DNA from 2 places in the Rhizobium fabae genome. Region 1 is predicted to be linked to the other one. Evidence: riboswitches for the same ligand, from Rfam matches in the RefSeq annotation. Region 1 holds a riboswitch; the other holds the start of a gene.
What was found. Region 1 has a riboswitch for S-adenosylmethionine ahead of EFB14_RS12095 (O-succinylhomoserine sulfhydrylase). Riboswitches for the same ligand answer to the same signal wherever they lie in the genome.

Region 1 (4,407 bases):
GACAGTGCGCGACGCCGCCAAGCGTGCAGAGGAAGCGAGCCAGCTCGTCGCCCATACCCGTCTCGGCGCCGAAAAATCCGGCGAAGTCGTCCGCAAGGCAGTCTCCGCCATGCAGCAGATTGAGAAGTCCTCGGGCGAGATCTCCAACATCATCGGCGTCATCGACGACATCGCCTTCCAGACCAACCTTTTGGCCTTGAATGCGGGCGTCGAAGCGGCGCGTGCCGGTGAGGCCGGCAAGGGTTTTGCGGTCGTCGCCCAGGAAGTGCGCGAACTCGCCCAGCGCTCGGCCAAGGCCGCCAAGGAGATCAAGGCGCTGATCAGTACCTCCGGCACGCATGTGCAGACCGGCGTTTCGCTGGTCGGCGAGACCGGCAAGGCGCTCGACGCGATCGTCCATGAGGTGCAGGAAATTAACCAGCACGTCCACGCAATCGCCGAAGCCTCCCGCGAACAGTCGATCGGGCTGCAGGAGATCAACACCGCCGTCAACACCATGGACCAGGGTACGCAGCAGAATGCGGCAATGGTCGAGGAATCGACGGCCGCCAGCCACAACCTCGCCACTGAGGCAGCAGCGCTCAACAATCTGCTCGGCCAGTTCAGGCTGACGGGCACCGGCGGCTTCGCCGCCGCCGCACCGATCACGTCGGCCCGGCCACCGGCCGCAGCGCCGCGCGCCACCGCGCGCCCGGCTGCCAAGGCACCAGTGCGTGTTGCCGAAAGCACGGCACGCCCGAAGGCTTCGCCGGCCCGTGCCCTCGGCCAAAAGCTCGCCAACGCCTTCGGCGCAGGCGGCAGCACACCGTCCAGCAAGGATGCTGATTGGACCGAGTTCTGAGGCGATCGAAACAGCTATTGGCAAGGGCGGCTGCGGCCGCCCTTTCTATTTGGCGATCTCCCCCCGCCGCCAGCCGATCTCGACGAGGATCTTTCCGGGCGCCGTGCAATAAAACAGCCAGCCGCCACGCATCGCGGCCGGTGGGCCGGACAGATCAGCACCGGCTGCAACGAGCCCGGCATGGACCGCATCGACATCCGCCCTTTCGGGCAGGATGAAGCCGACATGATAGGTCTGGCGCTGCAGTTCGACCTGATCGGCAGTGCCGAACTTCGCAATCGCGTGGCTAAGGACGATTTCGAGCCCGGCGTCATCCTCCAGGATGGCGAGGCCGTTCAGGCCGCGCATGTCCTTGAGCCGCAGCCCGAAATGGCGGATGAAGAAATCCGCCGTGGCAGCGATATCGGGCACATGGAAATCGAGATGGTTCAGGCGCATAACAGTCTCCGTTCGAAAAAATCCCGGGACTGCCTTTTGCCGTCTCCGCACGCCGCCGGGATCCCGCATCTTCATGCGGATCACGTCGCGGGTTCTCGTGCCATGGCACGGAGCAGAGCTTCTTGAGAGCGCTGTTAACGCTCCAACGGAAGGGATCGGGCTTACCTCAACCGATCCTGCCTTTTTCGACGATGCCGATCTAGCAGACGGCGCCGGCTTCGACAATGGATGGGTTTGCCACACGACTGGTGGAACGTGATTTTCACCCTAGCATCAATAGGTGGATGTCCGGCCGTCCGGCAGAGCGATCACGGCGCTCCCGGCGACGCTTCCCGAAGGATTGAAGAGCGGCATGGGCATTTGTGTCGTGAACTCTCTCCGGCAAGGCGTAAAGTGATGGCGTTCACGGTATTGGGAGGGATGGATATGAAAGCTGCAATCATCTGCCTCGTCGGCACTCTCGCTCTTTCGGGATGCAACACCGTCAGCTACGGCGGACCGGGCCTCGAACCCATCCCCGGGAGCATCACCTATAACGGCCAGCCGCGCACCAAGCTCACCAAATCACCTGTTGGCTCTGCCTTTCCGCATAATTTCATCGACCAATACGGCCGGCAGGTGGAGGAAACCTACATCATCCAGCCGGACCGAAGCCTGATCATCGCACATCGCCAATACAAGCCGATCCGGTTCTTCGGGGATTAGGCGCATCAGTCATCGTGGGAATTGGAGCGGGTGAAGGGAATCGAACCCTCGTATTCAGCTTGGGAAGCTGCTGCTCTGCCATTGAGCTACACCCGCGACGAAGCGAGATTTCCAACAGATGGGGGCGGCTGTCAAGTCGCGCCCGCCGGGAAGGTTCAGATGCGGAAGTGCTTCGAGAGTTTAAGGCCCTGGGCTTGGTAGTTGGAGCCGAGGCCGGAGCCGTAGAGGCTGGCGGGCTTTTCCTGCATGTGTTCGTAGACGAGGCGGCCGACGATCTGGCCGTCTTCGAGGATGAACGGCACTTCGTGGCTGCGCACTTCGAGCACGGCGCGGCTGCCGCGCCCGCCGGCCGGCGCATGGCCGAAGCCCGGATCGAAAAAGCCGGCATAATGGACGCGGAATTCGCCGACCAGCGGGTCGAAGGGGGTCATCTCGGCCGCATAATCCGGCGGCACGTGCACCGCCTCGCGCGAGACGAGGATATAGAACTCGTCGGGATCGAGGATCAGTTCGTTGCGGCCGCGGCTGTAGAGCGGCTCCCAGAAATCGAAGATATCGTGTTGGGCCTTCTTGTCGACGTCGACGACAGCGGTGTGGTGCTTGCCGCGATAGCCGATCAGGCCGTCCTTGTCTCCGGCGAGGTCGATCGACAGTGCGATGCCCCCGCCGGACACGTTTGGCAGCTTGCTGGCGACCAGCGTCTCGCTTTCATGCAGCTTCAGGAGTTCCGGCTCGCCGAGCAGGGCCTGGCCGACGCGGAAGCGGATCTGCGATAGGCGCGAGCCGCGGCGCACGACGATCGGGAAGGTGCGCGGGCTGATCTCGAGATAGAGCGGGCCGGAATAACCGGCCGGGATCTTGTCGAACTCCTGGGCGTAATCGGTGATGACGCGGGTGAAGATATCCAGCCTGCCGGTCGAGCTCTTCGGGTTGGCCGAGGCCGACATGTCGGCGGGAAGAGCAAGGCTCTCCATCAGCGGCACGATGTAGACGCAGCCGGTTTCGAGCACCGCGCCTTCCGACAGGTCGATCACATGCAGGCTCAGCCGGTCGAGCTTGTCGGACACCAGATGCGAGGGGCCGGGCATGAAGCTGGCACGCACGCGAAAAGCCTTGGCGCCAAGGCGCAGGTCGAGGCTTGCCGGCTGGATCTGGTCGCGGTCCAGCTCCCGTTCGGAGATCAGACGCTCCGTTTCGAACAGCGCTGATATCGCGCGATCCGCCAGAATTCCCGTTTCACGAGCCATCATGCCTCATCCATCATTTGCCGCCGACAAAACCAAACTCGGGGAATTGACGCAAGCAGCTAACAGCAGTATTGCAGAATTATCCCGTGGTGATTTGGCCGGTCGGCTTGCAGCCACGTTAAACAAGTGGCTAAAAAGACCGGGTTGAAACCGGTCTGCTTTTGCGACCGGTTTTTTTTGTTATGTGAAGGTGATGGCATGAGCAAGACCTGGCGCCCGGCAACCCAACTCGTCCATGGCGGCACGCTGCGTTCGCAATATGGCGAAACGTCCGAGGCAATCTATCTCACGCAGGGTTTCGTCTACGATACGTCGGAGGCGGCCGAAGCCCGTTTCAAGGGCGAGACGGACGGCTTTATCTATGCCCGCTATGGCAGCCCGACCAACGACATGTTCGAAAAGCGCATGTGCATGCTGGAAGGCGCCGAAGACGCCCGCGCCACGGCCTCCGGCATGGCCGCCGTCACCGCCGCCATCCTCTGCCAGCTGAAGGCCGGCGATCATATCGTCGCTGCGCGCGCTCTGTTCGGCTCCTGCCGCTGGGTTGTGGAAACGTTGGCGCCGAAATACGGCATCGACTTCACGCTGGTCGACGGTCGTTACCTCGAGAACTGGGAAAAGGCGATCACGCCGAAGACCAAGGTGTTCTTCCTGGAAAGCCCGACCAACCCGACACTCGAGGTGATCGACATCGCCAGCGTCGCTAAGCTCGCCAACCAGGTCGGCGCCAAGGTCGTCGTTGACAACGTCTTTGCAACGCCGCTCTTCCAGAAACCCTTGGAACTCGGCGCCCATATCGTCGTCTATTCCGCGACCAAGCATATTGACGGCCAAGGCCGGTGCCTTGGCGGCGTGGTGCTTTCCGACAAGGAATGGATCGACGAGAACCTGCACGACTATTTCCGCCATACCGGGCCGGCCATGTCGCCGTTCAATGCCTGGACGCTTCTGAAGGGCATCGAGACGCTGCCGCTGCGCGTCAAGCAGCAGACGCAGAATGCGGCGAAGATCGCTGATTTCCTGGCCGAGCAGGGCAAGGTCGCCAAAGTGATCTATCCCGGCCGCAAGGACCATCCGCAGGCCGATATCATCGCCAAGCAGATGACGGGCGGCTCGACGCTGGTCTGCTTCGAGCTGAAAGGCGGCAAAGAGGCTGCCTTCGCGCTGCAGAACGCG
Region 2 (4,407 bases), on a different contig from region 1:
CAGCCAGCCGTAGCCGGCCGAGACCCAGGTAAGGTTGGTATTGGCCATGGCGAGGCGCTTGACGACCCTCAGCACCGAGCTGATGTCGGTGTTGATGCGCCTGCGCTCGTTCTCCTCGCCGCGGGCAACCGTGATCGCCGGCATGTTCTCGTTGGCATGCATCAGCGTGAAGCGAAGCTCGGCTTCCTTGGAGAATCGATCGGCATTGAGCTTGACCAGCTTGCGGCCGACAACCTGGCTCAGCACCGAGGCGGAAGCGGCGTAAAAAATCGCCGCCCAGACCATATAGCCAGGAATGGAGAAGCTGTGGCCGCTGATGTGGAAGATGAAGCCGCTCGACAGTTCCCAGAGCACGCCGATGAAGCTCACCAGAAGGATGGTCGACTGCAGCAGGCCGAGAACGAGCCCCGTCGTGCTTTCGGCGAGGTTGCGGGAATCCTCGTGCAGGCGTTGGTCCGGATTGACGCCGATCAGGCCGCTGGAGGCGAGCCGCAGCGCCCGCTTGCGCTTCAGCCACTGGTCGACGAGATCGCGCGACAGGCCTTCGCGCATGTAGAGCGCGGTCATCTGGTTCAGCCAGGCCTGCAACACGTTGAGCAGCAGCAGCGTGCCGGCGATCATCGCGAAGATTTCGAGCTGGTGGAAGAATTCGCCGAGATCGCGACGCTCGAGTGAATCGTAGAAGGGGGCGTTCCACTCGTTGAGGATGACCTGGCCATAGGCCGTCACCAGGATAACGAGGATCAGCACGGTTGCCAGGAACAGCACCTTGCCACGCACTGCCGAATTCCAGAATGCCGAGAACATCACCCCGAGGCGATATGTCAGGCTGAAATCATACCCTACCCTATCCTGCCTCCGGATTCCGGGCCTCCCCTCGATCTTATCTGCCATCATGCTTTTCCAATACGCCCATACTGTTATTATTAACATGGTGGCGTTACCCGTCTATCAACAGATTCTATCAGTCATTAAAGTGTGATGATGCTTGCATGGGTTGCCCCTGCATGCATTCCGCAGTTGATTCGCAGTCCGACAGGGGCTAATTAATGCACTCCGTGGTGATTTGGCCGGCCGGCTTGCAGCCACGTTAAAGAAGTCGCTAAAGGGCCGCGTGCGGACCGGTAGCGATTTTTTTCGCCGCCGGTTTTTTGTTTTTGATCGAGTGACCGCAATGCCTATCAAGATCCCCGATACGCTGCCCGCCTTCGAGACCCTGGTTCAGGAAGGCGTGCGGGTGATGACCGAGACGATGGCGATCCGTCAGGATATTCGCCCGTTGCAGATCGGGCTGCTCAACCTGATGCCGAACAAGATCAAGACCGAAGTGCAGATGGCGCGTCTCGTCGGCGCCTCGCCGCTGCAGGTCGAGCTGTCGCTCATCCGCATCGGCGGCCACAAGGCGAAGAATACGTCCGAAGACCATCTGCTCGCCTTCTACCAGACCTGGGAAGAGGTGAAGCAGCGCAAATTCGACGGCTTCATCATAACCGGGGCACCGATTGAGCTCCTGCCTTATGAGGACGTTACCTATTGGGCGGAGATGCGGGAAATTCTCGAATGGACGGAAACCAACGTCCATTCGACGATGAACGTCTGCTGGGGCGCGATGGCGGCGATCTACCACTTCCACGGCGTTCCGAAATACGAGCTGAAGGAGAAGGCTTTCGGCGTTTATCGCCACCGGAACCTCAAGCCTTCATCGATCTATCTCAACGGCTTTTCCGACAATTTCGAGGTGCCGGTGTCGCGCTGGACCGAGGTGCGCCGCGCCGATATCGAGAAATCCGAAAGCCTGGAGATCCTGATGGAATCCAGCGAGATGGGCGTCTGCCTCGTGCATGAGAAGAAAGGTCGGCGGCTCTACATGTTCAACCATGTGGAATATGACTCGACCTCGCTTTCCGACGAGTATTTCCGCGACGTCAATGCCGGCGTGCCGATCAAGATGCCGCACAATTACTTCCCGCATAACGATCCGGCGCTTGCGCCGCAGAACCGCTGGCGCAGCCATGCGCATCTGCTGTTCGGCAACTGGATCAACGAAATCTACCAGACGACACCTTATGACGTCGAAGAGATCGGCGCGGACCTCTGAGCGGCATTTCTTTCTGATCCGACCGGTTGCGGTTTGGAGCAAATGCGGGCAGGTTCCGGTCGAACCCTATAGCGCCGCGCGTCTTGAACCGGATGCGCCAAGAATGGACGGTCGATCATGTCGGACAAGTTGAAGCGGGAAGTTTTCGGGCAGACGAAGGCGGGCGAGACCGTCTATCGCGTCGAGATCAAGGGCGGTGGGCTGACGGCCAAGATCATCAGCTGGGGCGCTGTTATCCAGGATCTGCGCCTCGAGGGATATGACGCGCCGCTGCAACTCGGCTTCGAGGATTTAGACAGCTATCCCCTTTATTCGGCCTATTTCGGCGCGACGCCTGGCCGCTGCGCCAACCGTGTCGGCGGCGGCAGGTTCACGCTCGACGGCAAGCATTATCAGCTCGAGCCGAACGAGAACGGCGTCACGCACCTGCATGGCGGCAGCGACAATATCGCCAAGCGCAACTGGACGATCGTCGAGCATGATGTCGACCGGCTGGTGATGAAGATCGTCGATCCCGACGGCCGAGCCGGCTATCCCGGCAATTGCACCATTCAGGCGACGTTCTGGGTGCACGGCAACGGCGAATTGTCGATCACCTACGAATCGACCAGCGACCAGCCGACGCTCGCCAATGTCTGCCAGCACGCCTATTTCAATCTCGACGGCCGCGAAGACGCGCTCGGCCACGACATCATGATTGCAGCGGATCATTATCTGCCGACCGACGAGAGGCAGGTGCCGACCGGCGAGATCCGCCCTGTCGGCGGCACGGAATTCGATTTCCGCGAGATGGCGCCGATGAAGCGTTTCGCCGGCAGCGAGCAGGTACTGTACGACCATAATTTCTGCCTGTCCCCGGAACGCACCGCCAAACGGAGCGTCGCGCTCGCCCGCAGCCTCTATTCCGGCGTATCGCTGGAGGTGCGCAGCACGGAGCCGGGCGTGCAGTTCTATGCCGGTTTCAAGCTCAATACAGGGGCTCCCGGTCTCGGTGGGCGCAAATACGGTCCGTTCGCCGGCTTCTGCCTGGAGACGCAGGTCTGGCCGGATGCCATCAATCACGAAGGCTTTCCGAATGCGGTCCTACGTCCCGGCGAGGTGCTGCGCCAGGAGACGGACTATATCTTCACCAAGAGCTGAGCCGCACATTCTTGCGCGACATGCTCCAGGACGCACGGCTGTCAAATTTGGTCGCTATGAATCCTCCCCGGCCCGCCGGGGAGGTTTTTTCTTGTCTGCATTCGATTCCGGCTTGCTGATTGGTTCTAAATAGGTTCTATTGTATATCTATGGATAGAACCAGTCTGATAGCGGAACTGAACAGGCGCGGCCTGCGTGGCGAGGCGCTGGCCGGACCGCTCTACAAGCGGTTGGCGCAGGCGCTGACCAGCCTCATTCAGGAAGGCCTGCTGAAGCCCGGCGCGGCGCTGCCGGGTGAGCGCGACCTTGCGGAGGCTTTGGAGCTCGGCCGCGTCACCGTGCGCACCGCCTATCGCGAACTGATGGCATCGGGCGCACTGGAATCACGACACGGAAGCGGTACTTTCGTATCGAGCAAGGTGGAACGCATGGAGCAGTCGCTCTGGCGGCTTTCCTCCTTCTCCGCCGACATGCGCTCGCGGGGACGCCTGCCGGCCGCGCGGATATTGTCGCGGGAGGTCAACACGCCGTCGCCGGAGGAGTCCTTCCTGCTCGGCCTCGGTGGCGACGAGCCGGTACTGAGGCTCGACCGTCTGCGTCTCGCCGACGGCTTGCCGCTGGCGATCGAGCGTGCCGTGGTGCCGGTCAAGTTCTTGGGCGACGATGCCGGCGGCGAGGGATCGCTCTACGACGCGCTGACGGCCAACGGCCACAGGCCCGTGCGCGCACTGCAACGGCTGACGGCGGTGACGCTCGATGCGTCTTACGCCGCGATGCTGAACGTCAAATCAGGCGCGCCGGCGCTTTTGATCGAACGTGTCTCGCGCCTGGAAGACCAGCGCGTCGTCGAATACACCCGCTCGCATTATCGCGGCGATGCCTATGATTTCGTTGCCGAATTGAGAATCGGAGATGACCTATGAGTGAGAACCAGTCGCTGATGCTGCAGGAAGCCGGCCAATCGCCGGAGGTGGTGGCCACGCTTCTTGAAAAGGAAAAACCGGTCTTTGCCGAGATCGCACGATTGTTTTCGTCCGCCCGCCCGAGCGTGGTGACGACGGCGGCGCGCGGCTCTTCGGATCATGCCGCCACCTTCTTCAAATATCTCTTCGAGATCACCTGCGGCGTTCCGGTCGCATCGGTCGGTCCGTCGATCGCTTCCGTCTACG

Region 2: it holds a riboswitch for S-adenosylmethionine, as region 1 does, so the genes downstream of both, metA (homoserine O-acetyltransferase MetA) here and EFB14_RS12095 (O-succinylhomoserine sulfhydrylase) in region 1, are expected to answer to the same signal.

What each region holds. Positions count from the first base shown of each region.
Region 1 covers NZ_ML133649.1:173,535-177,941, forward strand. Annotated here, with positions in the region: gene EFB14_RS12065 (methyl-accepting chemotaxis protein) at 1-841, shown strand, start outside; gene EFB14_RS12070 (VOC family protein) at 887-1,279, opposite strand; gene EFB14_RS12080 (hypothetical protein) at 1,706-1,984, shown strand; tRNA gene EFB14_RS12085 (tRNA-Gly) at 2,007-2,080, opposite strand; gene EFB14_RS12090 (2'-deoxycytidine 5'-triphosphate deaminase) at 2,140-3,234, opposite strand; SAM riboswitch at 3,308-3,386, shown strand; gene EFB14_RS12095 (O-succinylhomoserine sulfhydrylase) at 3,430-4,407, shown strand, end outside.
Region 2 covers NZ_ML133652.1:61,898-66,304, forward strand. Annotated here, with positions in the region: gene EFB14_RS17575 (ABC transporter ATP-binding protein/permease) at 1-933, opposite strand, end outside; SAM riboswitch at 1,049-1,126, shown strand; gene metA (homoserine O-acetyltransferase MetA) at 1,175-2,098, shown strand; gene EFB14_RS17585 (aldose epimerase family protein) at 2,216-3,238, shown strand; gene EFB14_RS17590 (GntR family transcriptional regulator) at 3,388-4,161, shown strand; gene EFB14_RS17595 (SIS domain-containing protein) at 4,158-4,407, shown strand, end outside.